Regions from separate parts of the Sinorhizobium sojae CCBAU 05684 genome, predicted to be linked through region 1. Evidence: predicted binding sites of a transcription regulator. Region 1 holds the regulator's gene; each other region holds the start of a gene.
What was found. Region 1 encodes LexA, which represses DNA repair genes until DNA is damaged. Its sites were predicted from a motif close to TGTTCNNNNTGTGTTCNG; they were not measured.
Positions count from the first base shown of each region.

Region 2: recA (recombinase RecA) is a predicted target of LexA. The motif match lies at 1,518-1,535, and genes of this name have one in related genera.
Region 3: SJ05684_RS04540 (DNA polymerase IV) is a predicted target of LexA. The motif match lies at 1,854-1,871, and genes of this name have one in related genera.

Region 1 is NZ_CP023067.1:1,448,520-1,451,793, forward strand. It holds tRNA gene SJ05684_RS07230 (tRNA-Cys) at 261-334, opposite strand; gene lexA (transcriptional repressor LexA) at 844-1,554, opposite strand; gene SJ05684_RS29970 (hypothetical protein) at 1,735-1,902, opposite strand; tRNA gene SJ05684_RS07245 (tRNA-Ala) at 2,119-2,194, opposite strand; tRNA gene SJ05684_RS07250 (tRNA-Ser) at 2,281-2,370, opposite strand; gene SJ05684_RS07255 (septal ring lytic transglycosylase RlpA family protein) at 2,659-3,274, shown strand, end outside.
Region 2 is NZ_CP023067.1:1,637,587-1,640,860, reverse strand. It holds gene SJ05684_RS08090 (pseudouridine-5'-phosphate glycosidase) at 1-331, opposite strand, end outside; gene SJ05684_RS08085 (carbohydrate kinase family protein) at 415-1,362, opposite strand; gene recA (recombinase RecA) at 1,594-2,676, shown strand; gene alaS (alanine--tRNA ligase) at 2,904-3,274, shown strand, end outside.
Region 3 is NZ_CP023067.1:944,497-947,770, reverse strand. It holds gene SJ05684_RS04560 (PleD family two-component system response regulator) at 1-103, opposite strand, end outside; gene SJ05684_RS04555 (response regulator) at 121-492, opposite strand; gene SJ05684_RS04550 (DUF3572 domain-containing protein) at 649-921, shown strand; gene SJ05684_RS04545 (hypothetical protein) at 924-1,580, shown strand; gene SJ05684_RS04540 (DNA polymerase IV) at 1,875-3,167, shown strand.

The sequences.
Region 1 (3,274 bases):
CGGAGCAGTCGCTGGTCCGGCCAAAACGGAATCGACGTTCCGCTACAGCGCCGCGCGTCTTTTCAGACGCGCAAAGGTCGCTGGAACTCTTTGAATCTGCGCATCGAGCTTTCCGAGGATCGGCTCCGATTTTCGGGGCGCTAGGCAAGTGGTCGTCGCCGCAAAGCATACACTCTGTAGGAGGACGCTCTCAGTCCACTTGTGAAAACATGGCGGCGCTCATCGGCGCCATCAAATCACGATCATCAGGGGGGAATTGTTGGAGGCCTCGCCCGGAATTGAACCGGGGTACAAGGATTTGCAGTCCTCTGCGTCACCACTCCGCCACGAGGCCTCACCGACAAGAAATATCAAGTCGTGGCCAGCGTTTAGAATCATTCGAGATGAACCGCAAGAGGCAATTTCCGAAAAACGCACCCCTCGTCTCGGCGCATTCTTGAAGGACGTTGGCGAAGCCGCCGGATTGCCGATGAATAGGTGATGCCCCACCAAAACGCGGCAAAAACAGTGAGACGGCGGCGCGAACGGGCTGTAGCATTTTGAATTGCTGCATGCATTTGTCCTTAAATCGAGATCGATTTCAAGGCGACATGCAGTACCCGGCAGTTTCCCACATCAGGGCAGCGATCGAAATCCGGACAGGGTCGGCAGCAAAGAGCGGAATGCCCCCGAACCCGCCGGTATCGCTCTGTTAATTTGCGCCGATTGTGCGAACCAAAATTCGTCCGACCGCAAAATTATCTCCGGCGCTGTGCGTCCCTCAGGACGCACAAAGGACACTGTTAGCTCTTTGAATCTGCGCTCGTGCTTTCCGAAAAGCGGGGCCGATCTCGGGGCGATGCGCTAGTGGTACCGTCGTATCAGCCCGACGAGTTTACCCTGGATTTTCACCCGGTCCGGTCCGAATATCCGGGTCTCGTAGGCCGGGTTCGCCGCTTCGAGCGCAATCGACGCACCTTTCCGGCGGAAGCGCTTCAATGTCGCTTCCTCATCGTCGATCAGCGCCACGACGATATCGCCCGGGCTGGCCGTGCTCGCGTTGCGGATGATCACGGTGTCGCCATCGAGGATGCCGGCCTCGATCATCGAGTCGCCCTTGATCTCCAAGGCGTAATGTTCGCCGCTGCCGATCATGTCGATCGGTACGGAAACCTCGTGCGTATTGTTCTGAATCGCTGAAATCGGAACGCCGGCGGCGATCCGCCCCATGACGGGAACCGCAATCGATGCCGTTTCGGCCGGCGGCGGCTCGGCCTTGGGCGCGGCAGGCGTCTTGCCCAGACTGCCCTCGATGACGCTTGGCGAAAAGCCGCGCCTTGGCTGCGCCGGAGCCGTATAAGCTTCCGGCAACTTGATAACTTCAAGCGCGCGGGCCCGATTGGGCAGCCGGCGAATGAAGCCGCGCTCCTCGAGCGCGGTGATCAATCGGTGGATGCCCGACTTCGATGCAAGATCGAGCGCGTCTTTCATTTCATCGAAGGACGGCGGGACTCCCGATTCCTTCATTCGTTCATGAATGAAGAGAAGCAATTCCTGTTGCTTGCGGGTCAGCATGGCGCGTCACTCCAGAATCGCGAAACAAATCAAGAACAGACACTATCCGTTCCATTTGTGTTCCGCAAGTGCCTAAAATTCCGTGAACTTTGCCAGGCTGAATATTTGGCCGACATCGCTGTGCCGGCGCCGATGAGCCATTGGGCTGTCCGGCGACGACGGCGTTCAAGTGGCGCCCGATCAATAGGCGAGACGCAGACCTCCGGGGCTGAGCACGTCGAAGTCAGGCTCAGGGTAGGGGCCGTGCCATTGCGTGTAGGTCGTATTGCCCGTAGCGCCGGTCGTGGCGCATCCCGAAAGTGCCAGGAGCGCCAATGCTGCAACCGCCATCAGAGTTTTAGAGGGCATGTTTTTCTCCACTCGCGGGAGTTGCCGAGATGCGAAACTGCAGACCTTAACTGTCCCTCAATTCGCTGGCGATGGCAAGGGAGCGTCGATGGCCGAAATCCTCATTTAGCCATCCTGGTAAACGACTTGGGGCGATGCGCCTCGGCGTAAACACCTGTTGCGTGAGCGGCCTGATCAGGGCCGTTGCGCTTCTGCGCGGCGGACAAAAGGGAAGAATGGTGGAGTCGAAGGGAGTCGAACCCTCGACCTCCGCAGTGCGATTGCGGCGCTCTCCCAACTGAGCTACGACCCCACGGGCCCAAACTATATAGAAGAATTCGACAGCCCGCGCCAGTCCGTTCGACTGCGTCGGCGGGCTCTGGTTCGGACGGGTTCAGGTGGCGGATGGGGTGGGATTCGAACCCACGGTAGGCTCTCACCTACGCCGGTTTTCAAGACCGGTGCCTTAAACCGCTCGGCCACCCATCCGGGCAGCGCGTTATTGCGCGAAGTGCGGTTCGTTGCAAGATTTAAGCGAGGCGTCCGCACGAATTATTTCTTGGACCTCTGCTGCTCGGCACCCACATTCCACCGGCCTCGCGTTCACCATTCGTAAACCATAACGAGCAAAATCCGGCGCGATCTCACCTAGAATTCGTATTTTTGCCTTGATGTTGTCATCATTGCTCGATTGTCCCTTTTCGGGACGCCGAAAGATCCGCGGGGGTGACATGCGGACCGTTCTGCCACGAATTTGCGAATGACCTTGTGGGACAGATGATATCTCATAGAAATGCGGCCTGCCTTGCGAGGGGATTGCGCCTCGCTGCAATTCCACTGCTTTGCGCTACGCTGGCGGCCTGCGGCTCCACGTCCAGCGTCAAGAAGAGCAAGTCGAGGAGCAAGGAATATTTCGCCGAATCCGTCTATGGCGTCAAAGCGAGCCCACGGGTCGCGACCGGGCGCAATATGCCGAAGGGCGGCGGGCGCTTCCAGGTCGGCAAGGCCTACCAGGTCAAGGGCAAGTGGTATAAGCCGAAGGAGGAGCCGGGTTACAACAAGACCGGCATGGCTTCCTGGTACGGCTCGGCCTTTCATGGCCGGTTGACCGCGAATGGCGAGGTCTACGACAAGTATCACCTTTCCGCGGCGCACCCGACCTTCCCTTTGCCGAGCTATGCTCGCGTCACCAATCTGGAGAACGGTACATCGGTCATCGTGCGTGTGAACGATCGCGGGCCCTATGAATATGGCCGGATCATCGATGTTTCCTCCAAGACCGCCGACCTGCTCGATATCAAGCGCAAGGGAAGCGCCAAGGTGCGCGTGCAATATGTCGGCCGGGCTCCGCTCGAGGGCAACGACATGCCCTATCTCATGGCGTCCTACGTCA
Region 2 (3,274 bases), 190 kb from region 1:
TGGTGGCTCCGGTGCGGCGCTCGGCGATCGCGAAGGCGAGGTCGGCGCGCGAAAGCTTCATGGCCCCTTGCGTCTTTGCAAGCGCTTCCAGCTTCGTGTCGTCGAGACCGATATGGAGCACGCCGTGGATCACCGCAATTGTCGCAGGCACCGCCCCCTGTTCGCGAATGATCGACTCGACGCTGCGCGCCATGTCGAGGTTGCCCGGATAGGGCATGCCGTGGGTGATGATTGTCGATTCCAGCGCGACGATTGGCGCCCCGCGCGCTTTCGCGGTCGCGACTTCGTCGGAGAATTTCATCGGGAGGGACGGGGTGGAAGGCTTCGTCATTTTTCTTCGCTTCTGAGACGTTGGGGCAGAGGTCGGGCGGAAGAACGGTCGCCGTATTCCCGCCCGGCGTTCGATTGATGATGTCATGCCAGCATTTGCGGCGCCGGCACAAGGGGTAGCGCCTCGCGGAGTTTGTTCGCCGACATCTCCTCCGCAGCGGCGTAGGGAGAGCGGAGCGTGATCAGGGCGGCGGCAATGCCATGTCGCAGGGAAGCGGCGAGATCCAGGCCGGAGAGCCGGGCGGAAAGGAAACCGGAGGCCAGAGCGTCGCCGGCGCCGGTAACATCGGCGAGCGCGGGCAGGGCTGGCGGCTCGGCAAGGCAGGCACTCATCCGGTCGAAGGCGACCGCCGCCCGGTCACCGCGCGTCACGACCCCGCCGGAAAGACCCACGGCGCGCAGAAGATGAGGCCACGCCTCGGCATCGGCGTTTTCAGTCCCGGTCAGCGCGCGTGCTTCCGCCTCATTCATGAACAGGAAATCGAGGCCGGCGAGGCATTCGCCGTATCGGATCACCTTGGCGGGGGAAACGGCGATGCCGGCGATAGGCCGGCAGTCGCCGCTTGCGGCGCGGACCAGAGCCGCCAAGGTCTCCTGCGGTAGGTTGGCATCCATCAGCACGAGGTCGCTGGCCGCGATCACCTCGCGCGTTGCCCGCTGCTGCAGCCGGCGCGGCGAGAAGAGCGCATAGAGTTCCATGTCCGCGAGCGCTATGGCGAGGTTGCCGTCGTTTTCAAGGATCGCCGTGTAGCTCGGCGTCTTGCGGTCGAGAAAGGTGAAGGGGCAGTCGATCACCCCGGCTGCAGCCGCGGCCGCGGCGACCATCTCGCCGGACGCATCGCCGCCGCGCGGGCTGATCATCCGCACCCGGTGGCCGAGGCGCGCGAGATTGCGCGCCGCATTGAATCCACCGCCGCCCGCCTCCTCGAACCAAGTGCCGGGATTGCTTGCGCCCGGCGCCGTACTGCCAATGATGCGGCCGCGGCGGTCGATATGGGCGCCGCCGAAAACGGCGATTTCATGCTGCTTCATGCGCTCACCTCTTCATGCGAATCGGGCCGGCCTGCGAAAGTCCAGGCGAAGCCTCGCGCCGCTTCATGGAAATGGAGTATAATGGACGTGAACAGGAATCGAACGATTTGAAAATAATTCATATGCTTCAACCGGTTGGCGTGCCATTGTCAAAACGGAACAAAGCGTGTACAAAAACTCCTGCGGCGGCTTCATTGCCTCGATAGCTCCAATAACCTAAAGGTGGACCCAATGGCACAAAACTCTTTGCGGCTCGTAGAGGACAAATCGGTGGATAAAAGCAAGGCACTTGAAGCGGCTCTCTCCCAGATCGAACGTGCGTTCGGCAAGGGATCGATCATGAAGCTCGGATCGAAGGATAGCGTCGTCGAGATCGAAACCGTCTCGACCGGGTCGCTCGGCCTCGATATCGCGCTTGGCATCGGCGGCCTGCCGAAGGGCCGCATTGTCGAAATCTACGGCCCGGAAAGCTCGGGTAAGACGACGCTGGCGCTGCAGACCATCGCCGAGGCGCAGAAGAAGGGCGGCATCTGCGGCTTCGTCGACGCCGAGCACGCTCTCGATCCGGTCTATGCCCGCAAGCTGGGCGTTGATCTCGAAAATCTACTGATCTCGCAGCCCGATACCGGTGAGCAGGCGCTGGAAATCACCGATACGCTGGTTCGCTCCGGCGCAATCGACGTGCTCGTCGTCGATTCTGTTGCAGCGCTCGTGCCGCGCGCCGAAATCGAAGGCGAGATGGGCGACAGCCTGCCGGGCATGCAGGCGCGCCTCATGAGCCAGGCGCTGCGCAAGCTGACCGCATCGATTTCCAAGTCCAACTGCATGGTGATCTTCATCAACCAGATCCGCATGAAGATCGGCGTGATGTTCGGCTCGCCGGAAACGACGACGGGCGGCAACGCGCTGAAGTTCTATGCATCGGTCCGGCTCGATATACGCCGCATCGGTTCGGTCAAGGAGCGGGAGGAAGTGGTCGGCAACCAGACTCGCGTAAAGGTCGTCAAGAACAAGATGGCGCCGCCCTTCAAGCAGGTCGAGTTCGACATCATGTATGGCGAAGGCGTGTCCAAGACCGGCGAACTCATCGACCTCGGCGTCAAGGCGGGTGTGGTGGAAAAATCCGGCGCCTGGTTCTCCTATAACAGCCAGCGTCTCGGCCAGGGCCGCGAGAACGCCAAGCAGTTCCTCCGCGACAATCCGGATCTTTTGCGCGAGATCGAAATGACGCTCCGGCAGAATGCCGGCCTCATAGCAGACCGGTTCCTCGAGAATGGCGGGCCGGAGAGCGACGGCGAGGACGCCGCTGAATAGGAACGGCAGAGCAAGCCAGCTTTCGCCTGGAAGACCGGCCCTCGCAAGGAGCGGCCGGTTTTTGCTGCCGTCTGGACAGCGTGATATGCGGACGATAAAAGCCTGTGGTTCCGATGGCAGCGGCCGTCGGGAGGCGGCTACGAACGATAGACGCGGGGTTGAAGGTTACGGCACTGAGCGCGCGACACCTGCGCTTGCGGCCGGATTGTGCACAGATAGGACGCAAGATGAGCGGCGTGAATGAAATCCGGTCGATGTTTCTCGACTATTTCCGCAAGAACGGCCACGAGATCGTGCCGTCGAGCCCCCTGGTGCCGCGCAACGATCCGACATTGATGTTCACCAATGCCGGCATGGTGCAGTTCAAGAACGTCTTCACCGGGCTGGAACAGCGTCCCTATTCCACGGCGGCGACTGCGCAGAAATGCGTGCGCGCCGGTGGCAAGCACAATGACCTCGACAATGTCGGCTATACCGCGCGTCATCACACCTTTTTCGAGATGCTCGGCAATTTCTCCTTCGGCGACTATTTCAAGGAACGCGCGATCGAGCTTGCCTGGAACCTGATCACCAAGGAATACGGGCTCGATGCGAAGCG
Region 3 (3,274 bases), 500 kb from region 1:
CGTTTTCCGCGGTCAGCACGTCAAAATACTCAGCCACCAGCCGCGCCTCGAGGAGCTTCACATTGGCTGGTACGTCATCGACGACGAGGATACGCGCAGTCATATCAGTTTCCCGGCAGTTCAGGCATCGCCCAGGTAGGTCTTGATCGTTTCAATGAATTTGGGAACGGAAATCGGTTTTGATACATAAGCTTCGCAGCCGCCCTGGCGAATTCGCTCCTCGTCGCCCTTCATGGCGAAGGCGGTTACGGCAATGACGGGAATGACGTGAAGCTCGTCATCTTCCTTGAGCCATTTGGTCACTTCGAGACCGGAGACCTCCGGCAGTTGGATGTCCATCAATATCAGATCGGGCCGATGCTTGCGCGCCAGTTCGAGCGCTTCCATGCCGTTGCGCGTCTGGATCGTCGTGTAGCCCGAAGCCTCAATCAGGTCTCGGAAGAGCTTCATATTCAGCTCATTGTCCTCAACAATCATCACCTGTTTGGGCATATCGATCCCTTGCTGTCTGTCGCCGCCTTGCAAGTCCCCTTTAGAGATATAAGTTTCACAACTGGCGACTCGACCCATTTCCTCGATCGCAAGGCTAGCGCTATTTGGTTGAAAAAGAGGTAAACCCGGCCGCCAAAGGAGAAGAGATTCAACACGATGAAGAGCGCCGACGAAACAGCAATCGCCATTCTGTCCTGGCTGGCGGGCGAGACGGAACTCATGTCGCGCTTTCTGGCGCTCTCCGGTACCGATGCCGGCTCGCTGCGCCAGGCCGCCGGCGACCCCGGCTTCATGGGCGGCCTCGTTGCCTTTCTGATGGAGCACGAGCCGACGCTGATGGCGTTTTGCAGCGCGACCGGAACGCCCCCGGAGGAGGTCGTCAGGGCGCACCGGGCCTTTTCCGGCCCGGCGGATTTTGCGGACGTCTGACTATGGGTATGTGGGGGGCCGGAACCGGCATCCGCCTTTCCGACCGCCCGCTGATCGTCAGCGATGTCGATGAAGTCGTGCTCGAATTCCTGACGCCCTTCATGGCATTTCTGCAGGCTGAGGGCCATGCGCTCCTGCCCCGCTCCTTCCGTCTTTCCGGCAATATCGTCGACCGGGAGAGCGGCGAAGCGGTGAGCGACGTTGCAGCGGAAGCGCTGCTCGAGGCCTTTTATGCGGCGCAGGACCGATGGCAGACGCCGGCGGTGCAGGTGGTCGAGACGCTGAAGCGACTTTCCGGAGACGCCGACATCGTTTTCCTGACAGCGATGCCGTCGCGTCACGCGGTGTTGCGCCGCTCTCTGCTCGACGCCCTCGATCTTCCCTATCCAATGCTCGCCTCCGAAGAACCCAAGGGGCCGCTGGTCAAGCGGCTGCATCGAGAGCGCGATCTGCCGCTCGTCTTCATCGACGACATTCTGCGCAATCTCCATTCCGTGCGGGAACACGCTCCGGCCAGCCTTCTTATCAACATGATGGCGAATGCGGAATTTCGCGCCCTTGCACCGGTGCCCGCCGCCGACATCCGCGTCGCGGCGGACTGGGCGGAGGCGGCGAAGTTGATACGCGGTCATTGGCACGCACAGGCCAAGACCTGCTGAACCGCCATTCGGTGCCGCCGAGCCGGGACAAGTCATGTCCGGATGAACCCTCATTCCCTCAATTCCAGTCGCATCGGGGCCTGTCATCCCTGCGCCCTGGGTGCAATTTGCAGGGCGATATCCCATAATGCCTCGAACCTTGAGACTTACTACAGTGCGGGCGTCCATCAGACGCAGTAAGGTCGCTGTGGCGCTTTGACTCGCTGCACGATTTATCCTTACATCGGTTCCGGTTTGAGGAATCATGCAGTAGCGTAGAGCGTAAAGTCACCTCGTTCAACATTTGTTCCAGACATGCGAGACAGCACTGCAGCGATTCCGGGCTTCTGCCGAGACTGCCTGAAGGAACAGGCCGCCCTCGCCCGGCGGTGCCGCACCTGCGGCAGTCCGCGTCTCCTGCACCACGCCGAGCTCTACGGGCTGATGCTGGCGCATATCGACTGCGACGCCTTCTACGCCTCGATCGAGAAACGCGACAATCCGGAGCTCGCCGACAGACCGGTCATCATCGGCGGCGGCAAACGCGGCGTTGTCTCGACCGCCTGCTACATCGCCCGCATTCATGGCGTGCGCTCGGCCATGCCCATGTTCAAGGCACTCGAGGCCTGCCCCGAGGCGGTGGTAATCAAGCCCGACATGGAGAAGTATTCCCGTGTCGGGCGCAAGGTCAGGGCCATGATGCTGGAACTGACGCCACTCGTAGAGCCGCTGTCGATCGACGAGGCCTTCCTCGATTTGAGCGGCACGGACCGGCTGCATCACGCCCCGCCCGCCCGGACGCTGGCCCGCTTCGCCCGGCGCGTCGAGCAGGAAGTCGGCATCACAGTCTCGATCGGCCTCTCCTACTGCAAGTTCCTCGCCAAGGTCGCCTCTGACCTGCAGAAGCCGCGCGGCTTCTCCGTCATCGGCCAGGCCGAAGCCGTTGACTTCCTGAAGGAGCGTCCCGTCACCTTGATCTGGGGTGTCGGTAAGGCCTTCGCCGCGACGCTCGAGCGGGATGGCATCCGCACGATCGGGCAGTTGCAGACGATGGAAGAGGCCGAACTGATGCGCCGCTACGGCACGATGGGTCAGCGGCTTTACCGGCTTTCGCGCGGCCAGGACGAACGCAGCGTCGAGACTGGCGGAGAGGCAAAAAGCGTTTCCTCGGAAACGACCTTCAATGTCGACCTGTCTCGCCCGGAGGAACTCATCCCGCATCTCAGGCGCCTGAGCGAGCAGGTGGCGCTCAGGCTGCGCAAATCCGAACTCGCCGGACAGACCGTCGTCCTGAAATTGAAGACGGCCGACTTCAGATCCCGTACGCGCAACCGGCGCTTGGACAGCCCCACCCGCCTTGCCGACCGGATTTTCCGCACCGGCCTGCAATTGCTCGAGAGAGAAGTCGACGGGACGAGATACAGGCTGATCGGCATCGGCGTCAGCGATCTTTGCGATCCCGTCCTTGCCGATCCGCCGGATCTCGTGGATCCCTCTGCAGCGCGACGGGCGGCCGCCGAGGAGGCGATCAACAAGCTGCACGACAGGTTCGGCAAGACCAGCGTCGAGACGGGTTATACCTTCGGCCAAAGGCGCCGCGATCAATAGCCCGTGATAGCCGGCGCCAGGATTCAATTCCTTAAATATTGAAGGATAGCCTGGCTCGACAACTCCGGTGTGTCACGGTCTGCGCGCCGTTTGGAGACGCCGCCATC